3 regions of the Bacillus sp. NEB1478 genome follow, and region 2 is predicted to be linked to each of the others. Evidence: riboswitches for the same ligand, from Rfam matches in the RefSeq annotation. Region 2 holds a riboswitch; each other region holds the start of a gene.

Region 1 (5,458 bases), 670 kb from region 2:
AATCTTTTATCCATGCTAAAATAATCTCCAAACGCCAAAAGCCTTCTATTTATGATAAAATAGGCAATGGCAAATAATATCTATTTTATTTATAAGGAGTAGAAGCATGGAAAAAGTACTCATTTTTGGACACAAGAACCCTGATACTGACACAATTACTTCTGCGATTGTATACGCAGATTTGAAAACAAAAATAGGTCAAAATGCGGAACCTGTTCGTTTAGGTGAGATCAACGGTGAAACAAAGTACGCACTTGATTACTTCAAAGCTGATCTGCCCCGCCTAGTAGAGACGGTTTCAAATGAAACGAAAGCTGTTATTTTGGTCGACCACAACGAACGTCAGCAAAGTGCAAGTGATATTGACAAAGTTCAAGTACTTGAAGTAATTGATCATCACCGTATTGCAAACTTTGAAACAAGCGATCCTTTATACTATCGTGCAGAGCCAGTTGGCTGTACAGCAACGATTTTAAACAAGATTTATAAAGAAAAAGGGGTAAAAGTAGAGAAAAATATCGCAGGTCTTATGCTATCAGCGATTATTTCTGACTCTCTTTTATTTAAATCACCAACTTGTACACAAGAAGATGTAGATGCTGCGCACGAGCTTGCTGAAATCGCTGGTGTTGATGCAGAAGCATATGGTTTAGAAATGCTAAAAGCTGGTGCAGACCTTAGTAACAAAACAGTAGAAGAGCTCATTTCTCTTGATGCTAAGGAATTCAATATTGGCTCTAGTAAAGTAGAGGTTGCTCAAGTAAACACAGTAGATGCTAGTGATGTACTAAAGCACCAAGCTGATTTGGAAACATCTATTTCTAAAGTTATTGATGAGAAGGGTCTAGACCTGTTTATGTTTGTAGTAACTGATATCCTTACAAACGATTCAACTGCATTAGCACTTGGTAAAAGATCTGAAGCGGTTGAAAACGCTTATGATGTAAAACTCGAAAACAACACAGCTATATTAAAGGGTGTTGTATCACGTAAAAAACAAATTATCCCTGTATTAACAGAGGTTATGAGCAAATAATTTTAAAAAAACACAGCGACTCGAACTAGAGTGGCTGTGTTTTTTTATATAGTTACTTTTTATAAGATTGTTTTTTGGGTCAAGCAACGTCTCATGCCTTGTGAGGAGGATTCTCATGTAGTTGGCACCCTCCTTTTAGCCGTAGTCTCGTACCTTATGCGCCAACAAATTTGTCAAAGAAGGGTATTACAATACTCAGCAACAAAGTTTACCTAAACAGCCTTATAGATTAATATGAATCAGTAAGAGAATCCCAAAAATAATAGCAAAAGCAACATGAATTTTTTTCGTTTTTAACGCATTCTTCGTTTTTATACTCCTCTGATGACGCCAACCTAGTAAATCTAATATTATGAATGAACTAAATACAGCAATACCTGAATATATTCGTATTGACTCTCTAACAGGATATAATAAGAAAAATAAACCGTGAGCGAAAGCTAATATTAAAACGGTTAATCCAAAATAAATATGAAAGTACTTCAACGTAAGAAATACCATCTGTACATATTCAACAAATATTACGTTTCTCTTTTTTAATTCCAGCCATACTTTTCGAAATAACCAGAGTAAAGCAGCGCCAATGCTGACAATTTCGGCAATTGTTCCAACATTTTTATCAATTCCTTTATAAAATCGATTTACAGGCACGTCATTAAAGAAATGATAAAGAGTAATCGTTAACATCCCAAATCCTATAAGAATGAGTATACTTAATGTTATTCTAATAGAATAGGTGAGCAGCTTCATAAACCAATGATTTTTTTTCAATACAGACACTACTTTCCTAGAAGATAACCGGTAATGTAATTTTACTTTTGAAGAGGCATAATTAAACAAATTAACAAAAAAATTTCATATTTTTTGTTTCACATACTCTGGATATGCGATTGATCACAAAATATTTGACAATCATTACTGCCCTGTTATTATAGAGAGCAAGAAACAGTTAACTAAATATTGAACTAACCACTAGGGGTGCCTTATAAGGCTGAGATCGAAGTGCGACTTCGAGACTCTTAGAACCTGATCTGGATGATACCAGCGTAGGGAAGTGGTGTTACGGAAACTAATATTTAAAAGATGAGTTTTCAAACACCCACTTTCTTTATTAAAAGATAGTGGTTTTTTTATTGGCTAAAATTAGTTGCTGACTTAATCTCAAGGAGGACAATCATGCAAACATTTACTGAAAGTTTACGCCAAAAAGCGGAACATATTTGGGAAGCCAATCTTCATCATCCGTTTGTTAAAGGGATAGGTAGTGGTGAATTATCACTCGATTGTTTTAAATTCTATATTTTGCAAGATTCATATTATCTTTCCCACTTTGCAAAAGTTCAAGCATTAGCTGGATCAAGGGCAGAAGATCTTTACACAACATCAAGAATGGCGGCACATGCTTTAGGTACAAGCGAAGCAGAACTAGCACTTCATGAAAAGTTTATTAAACAACTTCAAATTACAGATGAGGAACTGACAAATTTCCAACCCGCTCCAACTGCTTACAATTACACCTCACATCTCTACCGTGTCGGTGAATCTGGTACATTAGGTGAAATAATCGCTGCCATACTGCCTTGTTACTGGATCTACCACGAAATTGGAGAGAAATATAAAGGATCAACGCCAAATGAACCCATTTTTCAAGAATGGATTTCAACATATGGCGATGAATGGTTCGCAGAGTTAGTTCATGAACAAATTAATCGATTAGATCATTTGGCTGAAAAAGCGAGCGAGTCAGAAAGAAATAAAATGGAAACTCATTTCTTGCTGAGCTGCCAATATGAATATTTGTTTTGGGAAATGGCTTATAAGATGGAACAATGGTCATTCGATCCCCTAAAAGAAAACTTAGTTGTTAAAGGAGAAAGATAAAATGTCTAAAGGATTAAAACTTACAGATATACTTGTGACTATTGTTATTTCAATCGGTTTTGGAATCGTTTATAAACTTTGGGGGCCGCTTTATTATGCAGTAAAACCAATTGGTCTGCATGTAGATCAATTTATTTATGGCATGTGGTTCATTGCTGCTACAGTTGCCTTTCTCATTATAAGAAAACCAGGTGTCGCACTCTTAGCTGAAATTGCTGCCTCCTCAGGTGAGTTTTTAATGGGCTCAGAATTTGGATTAGAGGTACTTTTATACGGAGTTATTCAAGGATTGTGTGCAGAATTAATCTTTATGGCGTTCCGGTATAAACGTTATGACCTGATGACAGTGTCTATAGCAGGTTTGAGTTCTTGCACAGGGTCATTGTTTATGGATTATTACAAGGGATATATTGGAGATCTATCAACATGGAATTTAACGTTATACGTCGCTTTTAGATATATAGGTACAATTGTGTTTTCTGGGATACTAGCTTTCGGAATTGCTAGAGCACTTGAAGCAACAGGCGTTACAAATTTAATTAGACCTGCATCAAAAGAAGATTACGATGCTTTAAATCAATAAATAAGAGGTGAATGCAGTGGCTATTGAAACATCGGTGGATCATTTAAGATTAAAATTTCCAAAAGAAAAAGGGATGCTATTTAAAGATTTGTCGGTCTCTTTTGAAAAAGGGGAGAAGGTCTTGCTGCTTGGTCCATCCGGGTGCGGAAAATCCACATTGCTGCAGGCACTTTCTGGATTGATTCCCAGTGCGATTGAAGTACCAATCAAATACAACGAAATTCATATTCCAGAATCATGGGGCTTTGTTTTCCAAGATCCCGACTCACAATTTTGCATGCCATTTGTTGACGAAGAAATTGCCTTTGTCCTCGAGAACCTTCAAGTTCCTCGGAGTGAGATGAAGGGGAAAATTACTGAATTATTAAATACGGTTGGACTTGAATTAGATGATATCCATACTGAAATTCAATCCTTATCAGGCGGCATGAAACAGCGTTTGGCGATCGCTTCTGTCTTAGCTTTAAATCCAGACGTCCTTTTCCTTGATGAACCTACAGCTCTAATCGATGAGCAAGGTACCAGCCAAGTTTGGGATACTATAAAAGAAGTATCTGACGAGAAAACTGTGATTATCGTTGAACATAAAATTGATCAGATACTCGATTTTGTTGACCGTGTTATTGTGTTTGATCCATATGGAGAAATTATTGCTGACGGAAATGTTCATCAAGTATTTTCAAAGTATAAAGACACGCTGCACCAATTTGGAATCTGGTACCCAGGAGTATGGGAAAATCATGTATTCGATGACAGGAAAAACAGTGAACCAAATATAGATGTAATGGAACAAAATACTTTAATTTTAGAAAACTTTAAAGGATATCGAAAAAAGGAAGTTATGGTTTCTTTTGATCAAGCATCTGCATCATCTGGTGAATGGATTGCTGTCATAGGAGAGAATGGTGCGGGGAAGAGTACACTTCTTTTATCACTAATGCAATTGTTAAAAACAACAGGTAAATATCACATTAATGATACACAAATTAAGGGGATTAAAGATCTGCAAAATAAAGCTTATTTTGTCTTTCAAAACCCTGAATATCAATTTGTAACAAATACCGTTTATGATGAATTGGCCTTTGCATTAAAACATCAGAAAGCAGATGCTGATTATATGAATCAACGGGTTACAGAGCTGTTATCCGTTTTTGGTCTGAGCGACAAGAAAAATCATCACCCTTATCATCTATCTCTTGGACAAAAACGAAGATTAAGTGTAGCCACGGCATTTATACAGAATCCTAAGATATTGTTATTAGATGAACCTACTTTTGGCCAAGATTCTAAAAACACATTTAGACTCCTAGAGTTCTTGGAAAAAGAACAGCAAAAAGGGACCATTATTGTTATGGTTACTCATGATTCAAATATTGTGAAACATTACGCAACAAGTGTCTGGGAAATAAAAAACAGAGCCGTCTACAAAATGGATCTGTCTCGAAGTGAGGAAATAGCATGCATGAATCATTAACTCATTCAGAAAGCTGGCTCCATAAGATTAACCCTTCTTTTAAATTGATCATCCTGACACTGTTGTTTATTTTCGGTATCTTGATTCATAATGTGAATTTTATGATTTCGTTTACGATTGTAACGTCAATTTTGTTTCTTTTTTTCACCGGACATTCATTTAAGCGGATCATTCTTTTTTCATTGCCATTTATCATCATTTTCCTTTCTACTTCCTCATCCATGATTTTTTTTGGAGAAGGAAATAAATTGCTCTTTAGTTGGGGATTGGTTCATATTACTGAAGAAAGTCTTTACCGTGGTATTCATTTAGGGTTCAGGGCATTATCCTTTGCCATGTTAGGATTAACTTTCGCGTTAACAACGCGCCCCGTATATCTTTTCTATTCATTAATGCAGCAATTACACCTCAAGCCGAAGTATGCATACAGTTTTATGGCTGCGGTTAGACTGCTTCCGATAATGATAGAAGAATTCCAAACCAT
Region 2 (5,458 bases):
AAAGTACTTCCACAAGATTCCTTACATTCCTTGTTCCAGCACGAACGACGAGCCCTGCTTTTTCAAGTGTCTTTAGATGATAGTTCACCTTTTGAGCGGAATCGTTCATTTGTTTTGAAAGCTCTGTCGCAGATCTAGGTTCCTTTAACAAGCTTATGATTTCTGATCTGACGGGATGCAGAAGTGCAGCAGCCTGTTCAGGTTCTGAGACGATAAACGTTTCTGGCACCGTTTGATTCCTTTTCACTCACATCACCTCACAATACAGCATTTATGTTCCAAACGTAAAAATAATCTTTTACGTAAAATTATTTTATTACGTTACACTTCATTTTGTCAAAGATTTACACAAAATATACGTTAGCCTAAATATTGGGATAAATTTCAAGCAGATGTTGCAGGATTTTCTTGCAGACACAGAAGCAGCATATTCCGCGGCTCACCTTACCTCTAGTGGAAATCGAGCACGAGTAAGCGGAAATCAACCACTTCTAAGAACAATATCGGTTACCAAAAAAGCTTAAAAAATTAACAAAAAAAACAGGCTGCACATAAATGAACCGCCTGTCTTCACAAAATTTATAGCATTGGTATGGCACCGAGTATGAAAAAAATTCCTGCCATAACGAGGTTAAACCAAAATTCAGTTTTTTGCTTAAACATTTTTCTTTCCAAAGCGCGAAAAGAAAAAATGACCATTAAGATCCCAAACAACACGGTAGGGTTCTCCCAATGCTTGCCGTTGTAAATCGCCAGCAACAAACCTATGAACATGAGTACCATTTCTACGTAAACCCAACGTTTTGGACGTTTTTTCATATCGAAAAAGGCCCCCTTTTCACCGTATGATAGTAAACAGTGTACGGTGAGGAGGCCTATTCTGTGCATATCCTTACACAGAAGTTTTGCGTGATTCGCTTTGCAATTTCATTATAGCTTTATTTTTAAGGACGATACGTAAAATAAACAGCCCGATCAGTCCGCCTGCAAATGAACTTGTTAGAAATGGAAGGATGAAGAAAAAGGCTCCCGTTTTTGCACCCAGAAAGATAGATGCAATCGGAACAGCAACTAATGCGCCGATTATACCTGTTCCAATCCATTCTCCAATCGCTGCTGAAAGTAATGACTTTCTTTTCTTATAAAAATATCCTGCTAAACACGCACCGATCATTCCACCAGGAAAAGCGAGCAATGATCCAACACCTAAAATATTCCGCAGCAGCCCGATTGCAAAAGCGATAACAACTGCAGGAAGCGGTCCTAAAATAACTCCTGCTATGACATTAATTGCATGTTGGACAGGAAACGCCTTCGCTGCTCCTGCAGGAATCCATAGTAAATGAGATGAAAGTGTACCGATCGCAACGAACATGGCCATCATTGTGAGCTTTTGAACAGAAAACCTCAATTTTTATCCCCTCTTTGCTTTTAAAATGATTGAGAGTAATTCTTTAGATGCTCGTTTTGGATCAGCAGATAAAGTGATTGCAGATATGATCGCAGCACCATCAGCCCCTGCTGTAATTGTCTCAGACGTATTTTCTATGGAGATTCCACCAATAGCAACAAGTGGGATTGAGATGCCATTGTCTTGAAGTTCTTTAAAGATCCCAGTTCCTACTGGCTCTTCTGCGTCAGGCTTTGTGGATGTGGCAAAAATAGGACCTACACCAACATAATCCGCTCCACGTTCTGCAGCATCTTTCGCTTCAGTCAATGTATGCGCAGATATCCCTAGAATCTTCTCCTTCGTTTCTTTCCTGATCACATCGAGATTTCCATCGGTCTGCCCAACGTGGAGACCATCGGCATCTACAGCTTTCATTAATTCCAGATCATCGTTCACAATAAAAAGAACGTCATTTTCCTTACATAGATTCTTTGCATATAATGCCATCTCAAACTGCTTGTCTCCCGTTACGGCATTCTCCCCTTTTTCACGGTACTGAAAGGTGGTAATGCCACCATCTATCGCTTCTTTTACGATTCTTTTAAAATCGTCAGGGCCCTCACAATTCATCGTACCTGCTACAAAATAAAGAGATAGTTTTTGTGCGAGTTCTTCTTGCATTAAATTCGCCATTACTGTTTCTCCTTCACATTCTGCAGTTCTTTCCAATTGATCGTCCCATCTAAAATCGATTCTGTTGTCTCTAAAGAATATAATTCATCCAACAAGTTTTGCTGAAAGCTTCCAGGTCCTTTGGCCGTTTGGACTGCTGCTTCTGCTGCTTTAGTCAGCATCAAGATCGCTAAAGCTGTTCTTTCTAAAAGTGAGAGGCTTGTAGTCAATCCAGCCTTATGATTCGCTTGATAAAGTGCAGTCATGGAAGTCGCAAAGCAACCTGTACCTGTGACAAGTGAAAGCATTGGATGACCGTGGGATAGTTCAATAACCGTTTCTCCATCTGTAATCACATCCGTTTCACCTGTCATGGCAATGATGCATCCAGTACGTTTTGCTGCCGTAATCGCCAGCTCTGCAAGACCGCCTTCAGCGAATTCCAGGTCACCGTCAACTCCCCTGCCTTCCCAGCTTAGCCCCGCTAAAAACTTCATCTCTGCTGCATTCCCGCAAATTGTCAGAATTGTTTGGGGACTGACCCCCTTCAATTCTGAATATTCCGTTAATAATGTTTTGACGGTTTCTTGACGAAATGCGGATAATCCTACTCCTACAGGATCGAGAACAACAGGCACTCCTGAATGCATTGCTTTTCTCAATGCTAGAACCATAGATTTTGCTGTCGCTTCTTCTAAAGTTCCAATATTAAGGACAAGTGCATCTGATACGGCAACAGCATCTTCTACTTCACATGCATCGTGCACCATCATCGGACTTCCGCCAGCAGCAAGAACACCGTTCGCCAAGAAATTCATCGTTACATTATTCGTGATGTGATGAACGAGTGAACGTCCATTTCTTACTTGTTCTATAAACGTCCTCCACTCTTGCACTCTATCTTTGGTCATGTCCAATCCTCCTAAAAGCAAAATGATTTACCGGGCCGTGTCCTGTTCCAACATCAATTCCATGCTCAATCGCGGTTTGAATATACTTTTTAGCTCTTTCTATTGCACTTTCAACCGTTTTCCCGTAAGCAAGTTCAGCTGTCAATGCAGCTGAGAACGTACAGCCTGTCCCGTGCGTATTTTTTGTCTCCACTCGTTTATCCGTCAGTTCCCAAATTTCCACACCATCATAAATAAAATCGGTCACGATCTCTTCTTCATCCATATGACCGCCCTTGATCACCACATAATCTGCTCCTTGATCAAACAAGATACGTGAAGCTTCCATTTTTGCTTCTGTACTGGTTATATCGATTCCGGTAAGTGCTTCTGCTTCTGGAATATTAGGTGTGACGATTTTAGCTAACGGCAGCATGTATTTTTGCATCGCTTCCAAAGCTTCCTCTCCTAGTAATTCAGCTCCGCCTTTTGCAATCATAACGGGATCAACAACGACGTTTTTCCAGCCGAATTTTTGAATATAATAGGCTATTCTTTCAATATACTCACCTGAGAATAGCATCCCCGTTTTCAATGCGTCTGGTGTTAAGTCGCTTCCTATAGATGTCAGTTGTTTTTCCAGTCCTTCCAAAGGAACAGGGTACACCCCTTGTACGCCTGTCGTGTTTTGTGCAGTAATGGCAGTAATAACCGACATACCGTAAACACCGAATTCCTGAAACGTTTTGAGATCCGCCTGAATTCCAGCTCCACCGCCACTGTCAGACCCGGCAATCGTAAGTGCCTTGCACACCTTTATTAATTGTCCCATACCTCATCCTCCTCTTTTTCTCATTCATCGAATTCACAAAAAAACAAAAAACCACCCGCAACAGTCAGCGGGTGGCAGTTAAAGTTATATCCGAGCTACAAATATCCTTTAGGTTCCACGCCGCTTCCCTACGCCAGAATTATCCGGATCAGGTTCAAAGGGTCAAAGGAAATTTCCTTCTCTCAGCTCAAAACCGTGAGCACCCCTAGCGAAAAATGTTTATATTGATTTATATCAATCCTACTAACACTGCACGCTTATTGTCAAACGATTTTAGCAAATTGCAGTTTTCATGTGTTTAAGCATCCCCTAATACGGGGAAATAGTAAGTAACACCAGCTATACAAAACAAACACAAAAAAATAACAATTGTAACAAATTCTAGAAAAAGGCAATACAAGTGACAAAAAATAACAAACAACTTCCAAAAGGTGGTGAAGAAACAGTACTTTCGAATTAATGTCATAATTTTTTTCAGAATTTTCAAATAAAATGGTTGTCAGTTAGCACCTTGCTCAGTATACTAATAGAAACCTAGAAACCATAAAAAATGGATAGGGAGATAATCTTAAGGAGGGAATCAGGATGAAAGACAAGAATACTTCTTTTAACAAAAACCAAAACGAAATGGTTCAGTACAAACAACAAAAAAGAGACCCATTTTCCTTCAGCCTCATTGCCCAGATGGTACTAGACGAAGCTCTTCACAAATATTATCACGAGTATTATGAGAGAGAAATCAACAATGCCTTGGATGCAAAAGATAAAGATCGTTTTATGAAGCTAACGAAAGAATACCAAGCTTTCCTCGCTTAAGGCTTGAACGAAGGTTAATCAATCACTAAAGGTTAACCAAAAAGCCAAAACACCCTTTGAACAGCACGGAATAAAGATCCTGCTGCAGAGGGTGTTTGTGACGTCACAGCCTGTTATCACATTTTTAAATCAAATAATTAAGACATCGATGTCGGGGATTCCGGCTTTTTCTTTTGCCTATTTTTTCTTCTCCAAATAAAATAAACAATCACAGCCATTATCAGCCAAAGTGGTGCCAGACCGATCAAAGCAACGATAATAAAGGACACGGCAGAAACAAAGAAATTTACAGTCTCCATAAATAGCTTTTTCGTTTTCTTCCACGTGTTTAACTCTTCGGTTTGAAGTTTTTCTGCTTTCAAGTTTTTAACGCCAAAGTTAATCGTAACCGTTGAATAATCACTTTGGTTTTTTAGAAAGTTCAGCCGCCCTTGAATTTGTTCAATCTCCTCTTGAACATTAGCAAGATCAGACGATATTTTTAATAAGTCTTCCGTTCGTTTTGCATCTTTCATAAAAGTCTCTAATCGATCCCTGACCTGTTCTTTCGCTTTTAGACGAGAAGCTAAATCAACATATTCTTCTGTTACATCTTCCCCGCTTACTCTTTCATTCGGAGTTCCTTTGCTTAAGCTTTTAACTTGCTTTAGAAAGGGACGAAATTCGTTCATCGGAATTCTCGCTACGATCCTTCCATCCTCATAGCCTGCCTCACCAGTATTGGTATTCGATTCAACAATATAGCCGCCTTTATCTTCGACCATCGTTCTGACGTTCTCCATCGAATGTTGAAGCTTTTCTACTTTTATGCTTACATCTGCATTGTAGATTACTTTCCGCTGATCTTTTATGCTT
Region 3 (5,458 bases), 360 kb from region 2:
TAATCCTTTTGCAAATGCATTTGCAATAGTACTAACATTATTATTCATGTTTTTTTCTACTTCTTTGGCACCTGATGTAATTGTCAAGTTCATGTTTGTTCCTGTATCACCATCGGGAACAGGGAAAACATTCAGTGCATCAACCATTGCTGCGTTTCTAGTTAAGTTTGCTGCTCCTTCAAGAACCATGTTAGCAAACTTTTTTCCATCTAATACTTTTAAAGACACGAACCTTCCTCCTAACTAAGGGGTTGTCACCCTGACACCCTGAACATAAATATTGACTGAGTCAACCGCTAAACCAAGCATTTGATCCAGGGTATATTTCACTTTGTTCTGAACATTGTGAGCCACTTCAGAAATCTTTGTTCCGTAACTTACAATGATATACATATCAATATGTACTTCATCTTCTTCTTGTCTGACAACGATCCCGCGGGAGAAATTTTCACGTCCTAAAAGTTCAGTTATCCCATCTTTCAATTGCTTTCTTGAAGCCATACCGACAATCCCGTAACAGTCGATCGCTGCTCCGCCAGCTATTGTAGCAATTACTTCATTCGAAATATCAATTTGACCATAGGTTGTTTTCATTTCAATGGACATGCTTACATCCCCCTTTAGAATGTTAAATGGCTAACAAACATTGTACTATATATCGTCGTTTTTTAAAAGGACATCTACATTTCACACTATGTAAAAAGTAATGTCAAGGAAAATTACTTGAAAAAGAAAAATGAATGTGTTGCATTGCAACTTGAGTCATGCTAATATTATTTAGTATTTAACATACGATTGAATTGATGCAAAGCTTTTGCTGTAAAGGAGGTTCACATACTATGGCTCGTAAATGTTTTATTACTGGAAAAGGACCTAAAACAGGAAACAAGCGTTCTCACGCTATGAACAAATCAAAGAAAAGCTGGGGAGCTAATGTCCAAAAGGTTCGCATTCTTGTGGACGGAAAACCTAAGCGCGTATACGTATCTGCTCGTGCACTTAAGTCTGGCAAAGTAGAACGCGTTTAATAAAAACAGCAGTTTAACTGCTGTTTTTTTCTTTGTCTAAAAGTTTGTTCTTGGAAGTAGTTGATTTTCGATTCAGGTTGCTCGCTTTCCGCGGGGCAGGCGGTGAGCCCATAAATAATCTGCTCCTGCGTCTTCTAGCAAATTCTATCGAAGCTATTTCCTCGTCGCATGTCTTGCGAGAAGATTTTTCAAGTCGCTGGCACACTACAATCAACTGTCAAAGAAGAATAAAAAGAGATTTGTATGCAACAATCATTTTTTTCAAAGGTCTTTTAAAAAAAGTAAAAAATCTGTCAAACAAAAAAAGCGCTATATTAGCGCTTTTTTTGTTTGTTATCCTTTTTTCATAGATCCTAAAATGGCTCGAACGAATCCCCCTAAAAATCTAGGTAGTTTAATGGTATAAAATTTCATCTTACCCCTCCTCCAGGCCCATAAAAAATGATAAGAGCAAACACGTAATAATTATAATTTATTCCCCGTTTTATAAATGGTGCCTCGGGGCCTGTTTTCCGCGATTATATATTAATCACGGCTCTTTACCATCATTATTATGCCGGAGTCAAAAGAATAAGTACCATTTTTATTTACAAGCTCATTTGAAATGCAAAGAGATGATCCCATCTGCAAAGATGCGTTTTGCAAAGGATATTTAAACCCTTCTAAAGTAATACCCGTTACTTCTCCTTCAAATGGCAAAAATGATATATAGGAAAACCTGTCATCTTGACTGATGACATATGTGCCAGGAGCATGCAGCGTTATTTCATTACGACAGTCTACAACTTTTACTATAGTGCCTTTTTTATGAAGACAATTAGATAAGAGCTGAATATTTAAAAGTTCATGATCCAATCTGGCCCCAGTGGCTCCGAATAATAAAACTTCCTCTGGATCTTGATCCATTGCCCATGCAAATGCAATTTCCATGTCTGTCTGATCTTTTTCTGACCGATACACATTCAGATGAATAGACGCATGAACAATCGCTTCCTTTTCATTTTCAGAAACAGAATCAAAATCGCCAAATGCATGTTTTGGTCTGATCCCTGTTTCTATAAGAACAAATGTCCCTCTATCCACACCTATCCAAATTGTATCTGGACCACCAACATATTTTTTTAAATCTGGTATTAAGCTAACCGGTCCACCTGCAACAATTCTAATTTTCATATTGTGGGCTGAAGCGTTTTTCGTTCTGTATGAAGCAGTTTCGGAGCTGTGTTTGTTAATAAGATTACAACGATGCAAGTAATAACGAAAATAATAACCATAAATGAACCATTATAAAAAATAGAATATAACCAAACGTTCATTTTTCCTGCAAATTGGCTGAAGAAGATAACTCCTGAGATTACATGAGATAAAAGACGCAAAGTACAGCCGACAAAAATACCCGTAATCATCAACGCCGTTCTCTTTGCCGTATTTTGTTTAATAGATGGAGCAAACAATCCTGCTAATCCTGATAAAGCAAATGCAAGCGGATAGTCCAATATTACTTGTGCAAAGTAATAGATTTGAGGGTTTACAGCCAGCTGCAGCAATCCCACTAACAGGCCTGTGAAAACTCCTGCTTTAACACCTCTTCTAAAGGCCATGATAAAGATTGGAACCATCTCCAATGACACAGATCCACCTTGAGCCCATAATCCTGAGAACTTAATCAACCCTAAAATAAGTGAAAGTGCAGCCATAATTGCTAATTCGGTCAAAAATAAGATTTTGCTATTATTCATTTCTTCTTCCCCCTCTTCATTTGAAGGAAAACAAAAAAGCAACCGGCATGTGAGCGCACGGTTGCTTTTCTTTACAAAAAGTTACACGACTCCACATTCCTACGCAGGTATGATCCAGCTTCAGGTTCAAAGGGTCGGGAGTGCACTCCCCTCTCAGCCTTTTAAAAAGACTCCCCCTGTGGTTGCTTATTTATTTTTCCAAATACTATTATACACCACGGATAGCGTTTATCGCACGCTTTAAATCGTCTTTCCCATAAATGGCAGATCCGGCTACTAATACGGTTGCACCTGCATCAATGCACAATGGAGCTGTTTCTGCATTTACACCGCCGTCTACTTCTATTTCAACATCCAATTCATTTTCATCAATTAAGCTTTTAACTTCTTTTATTTTAGAAACAACACTTTTAATAAATGATTGTCCTCCAAATCCCGGATTGACAGTCATAAGCAAGACCATATCAATATCATGAATAATATGTTTGAGCGAATCTGCAGGTGTCGCCGGATTTAAAACAACCCCAGCCTTTACACCAGTTTTCTTGATCAATTGGATCGTTCTATGAAGGTGCGCAGATGCTTCAACATGAACTGTAATAATATCTGCACCTGCACTTGCGAATGCTTCAATATACTGATCTGGATTTTCAATCATTAAATGAACATCTAAAGGTAACTTTGTTAATGGTCGTACAGCTTGAACAACTAGAGGTCCCAACGTAATATTCGGCACAAAATGTCCGTCCATCACATCGATATGAATATAATCTGCACCTGCTGTTTCTACTGCTTTAATCTCATCACCCAACTTTGAAAAGTCAGCCGATAAAATTGAAGGGGCTATTTTAATCATTTAGTACCTCCGTTTTTGATCCTTTATTTCTTGTAAAAAACTCACATAATGATCATAGCGGAATTCAGGAATTTCACCTGTTTCCACACTTGCTCTTATCGCACATTTAGGCTCAGATGTATGTGAACATCCTCGAAATTTACAATCTCCTCGCCGTGCGTTCATCTCTGGAAAATATCCAGACAATTCTTCCGCTTCGATATTTAAGAAATCCAGTGAACTAAAACCAGGCGTATCAGCTACAAGACCATTGCCAAATAATATTAATTCAACATGGCGTGTTGTATGTTTTCCTCGTCCCAGGTGAGTAGAAATCTCATTCGTTTCGAGCATAAGTTCCGGATTAATTGCGTTAAGCAAAGAAGATTTCCCCACTCCGGATTGACCAGCAAACACAGTCAATTTATCTTTAAATAGCGGATAAAACATTTCTAAACTTTCATCTGTCTTCGTTGAGGTAGGGATGACTTCATATCCTAGGTCTCTATATTTCTCAATGTATATTTGAATTTTTTCATATTCAGACGTTTCTTCAACTAAGTCCATTTTCGAAACACAGATAACAGGTAAAATATCGTTTGCTTCAATATGAACGAGAAATCTGTCTAGTAGCAAAGGACTAAAGTCAGGCTGCACTGCTGAAAATACGAGAATGGCTTGATCTACGTTTGCGATCGGCGGCCGAACGAGTTCATTTTTCCGTTCTTTTACGTCCATAATATAACCATCCGTTTTATTGCTGGACTCATATTCTACCCAGTCCCCTACTAATGGATTTACTTTCCTTTTGCGGAAGTTTCCCCTTCCTCTGCACTGGAAAATCTGACCTTGATCCATTACGTAATAGAACCCCGCTAACGCTTTAACAATTCTTCCTTCAGTCATGCTTAATCACCATCGTCCCCTTCCTAAATATCATCATAATTTATGGTTACTGCTTGATCTTGTTTATCATTAATAAACACAGTATAAGAAGCTGTACCACCTTCAGCAATAGTTAACGGAAGGGAGTAAATTTTATTTTCAGCGATATCTTCTTCAATAAAAACTTTGTCAGTTGCATTTTTATCTGAATAAACAATTTTCACATGGACTGTTTCTTTCTTGGGTTTCCCTTTGACTTTAACATCTATTTTCTCTGTAGTTGTTCGATCAGGAGCCGTTTCTTGTGGCGGCGGTGGCGGCGGTTCTGTTTCTTCTGGTCCTTTTGACAGCACAACACTGATCGTAGCGCCTTTCTCAACTTGAGTAAATGGAGAAGGATCTTGCGAAATAACTTTTCCTTCTTCTACCGAGTCAGAAAAATCCTCACTGTATTCAACAACAAGACCTGCATCATTCGCATAGTTCGATACTTGCTCCTTCGTTAACCCGGCAAGATTCTCTACTTGAATCGATGGTTTCCCGCTGCTGACCGTCAATTCAACGGTCGTATCTGATGGTGTTACTTTTTCATCTTGATCAGGATTTTGAGATAAGACCGTTCCTTCCGGCTCTGTATCTGAGTCCTCATAATTTTTACTAATATTTGTAAACCCTTTATCATTTAGAAGTGCTTCTGCGGAATCAATGTTCATACCCTCTACATCTGGCATGTTTTCTTTTTCAGGGCCTTTTGAAACTTGTAAAGTTACCAAACTGCGCTCTTTTACTTTGGTTTGGGGAGCCGGATCTTGACGAATTACCTTTCCGTCCTCCACTTCTTTATCAAATACTTCTTGGCGTTTTACATCTAAACCTTCTGCTTTGAGCTTATCGAAAGCATCTTCATAATCATTTCCTACTACATCCGGCACACTGACTTCTTTTAGTTGAAAAATAGAAGGAAGCAGTGT

Evidence for each region. A riboswitch is a leader RNA that binds a small molecule or an ion and turns the genes downstream of it on or off. The one in region 2 is predicted to bind thiamine pyrophosphate.
Region 1: linked by a shared signal. The riboswitch ahead of tenA (thiaminase II) and the one ahead of thiD (bifunctional hydroxymethylpyrimidine kinase/phosphomethylpyrimidine kinase) in region 2 are both predicted to bind thiamine pyrophosphate.
Region 3: linked by a shared signal. The riboswitch ahead of thiT (energy-coupled thiamine transporter ThiT) and the one ahead of thiD (bifunctional hydroxymethylpyrimidine kinase/phosphomethylpyrimidine kinase) in region 2 are both predicted to bind thiamine pyrophosphate.

Annotation. Positions count from the first base shown of each region.
Region 1 covers NZ_CP134049.1:1,915,313-1,920,770, reverse strand. Annotated here, with positions in the region: gene RGB74_RS09490 (glutamate synthase subunit beta) at 1-1, shown strand, start outside; gene RGB74_RS09485 (manganese-dependent inorganic pyrophosphatase) at 107-1,036, shown strand; gene RGB74_RS09480 (hypothetical protein) at 1,259-1,723, opposite strand; TPP riboswitch at 2,001-2,106, shown strand; gene tenA (thiaminase II) at 2,213-2,917, shown strand; gene RGB74_RS09470 (ECF transporter S component) at 2,919-3,500, shown strand; gene RGB74_RS09465 (ABC transporter ATP-binding protein) at 3,517-4,974, shown strand; gene RGB74_RS09460 (energy-coupling factor transporter transmembrane component T family protein) at 4,959-5,458, shown strand, end outside.
Region 2 covers NZ_CP134049.1:2,580,908-2,586,365, forward strand. Annotated here, with positions in the region: gene RGB74_RS12750 (helix-turn-helix domain-containing protein) at 1-247, opposite strand, end outside; gene RGB74_RS12755 (hypothetical protein) at 580-819, opposite strand; gene thiW (energy coupling factor transporter S component ThiW) at 893-1,384, opposite strand; gene thiE (thiamine phosphate synthase) at 1,415-2,086, opposite strand; gene thiM (hydroxyethylthiazole kinase) at 2,086-2,976, opposite strand; gene thiD (bifunctional hydroxymethylpyrimidine kinase/phosphomethylpyrimidine kinase) at 2,963-3,775, opposite strand; TPP riboswitch at 3,896-4,004, opposite strand; gene RGB74_RS12780 (IDEAL domain-containing protein) at 4,373-4,603, shown strand; gene RGB74_RS12785 (DUF4349 domain-containing protein) at 4,741-5,458, opposite strand, start outside.
Region 3 covers NZ_CP134049.1:2,224,811-2,230,268, forward strand. Annotated here, with positions in the region: gene RGB74_RS10950 (DAK2 domain-containing protein) at 1-228, opposite strand, end outside; gene RGB74_RS10955 (Asp23/Gls24 family envelope stress response protein) at 244-606, opposite strand; gene rpmB (50S ribosomal protein L28) at 840-1,028, shown strand; gene spoVM (stage V sporulation protein SpoVM) at 1,362-1,442, opposite strand; gene RGB74_RS10970 (thiamine diphosphokinase) at 1,554-2,201, opposite strand; gene thiT (energy-coupled thiamine transporter ThiT) at 2,198-2,767, opposite strand; TPP riboswitch at 2,847-2,954, opposite strand; gene rpe (ribulose-phosphate 3-epimerase) at 2,976-3,623, opposite strand; gene rsgA (ribosome small subunit-dependent GTPase A) at 3,624-4,508, opposite strand; gene pknB (Stk1 family PASTA domain-containing Ser/Thr kinase) at 4,532-5,458, opposite strand, start outside.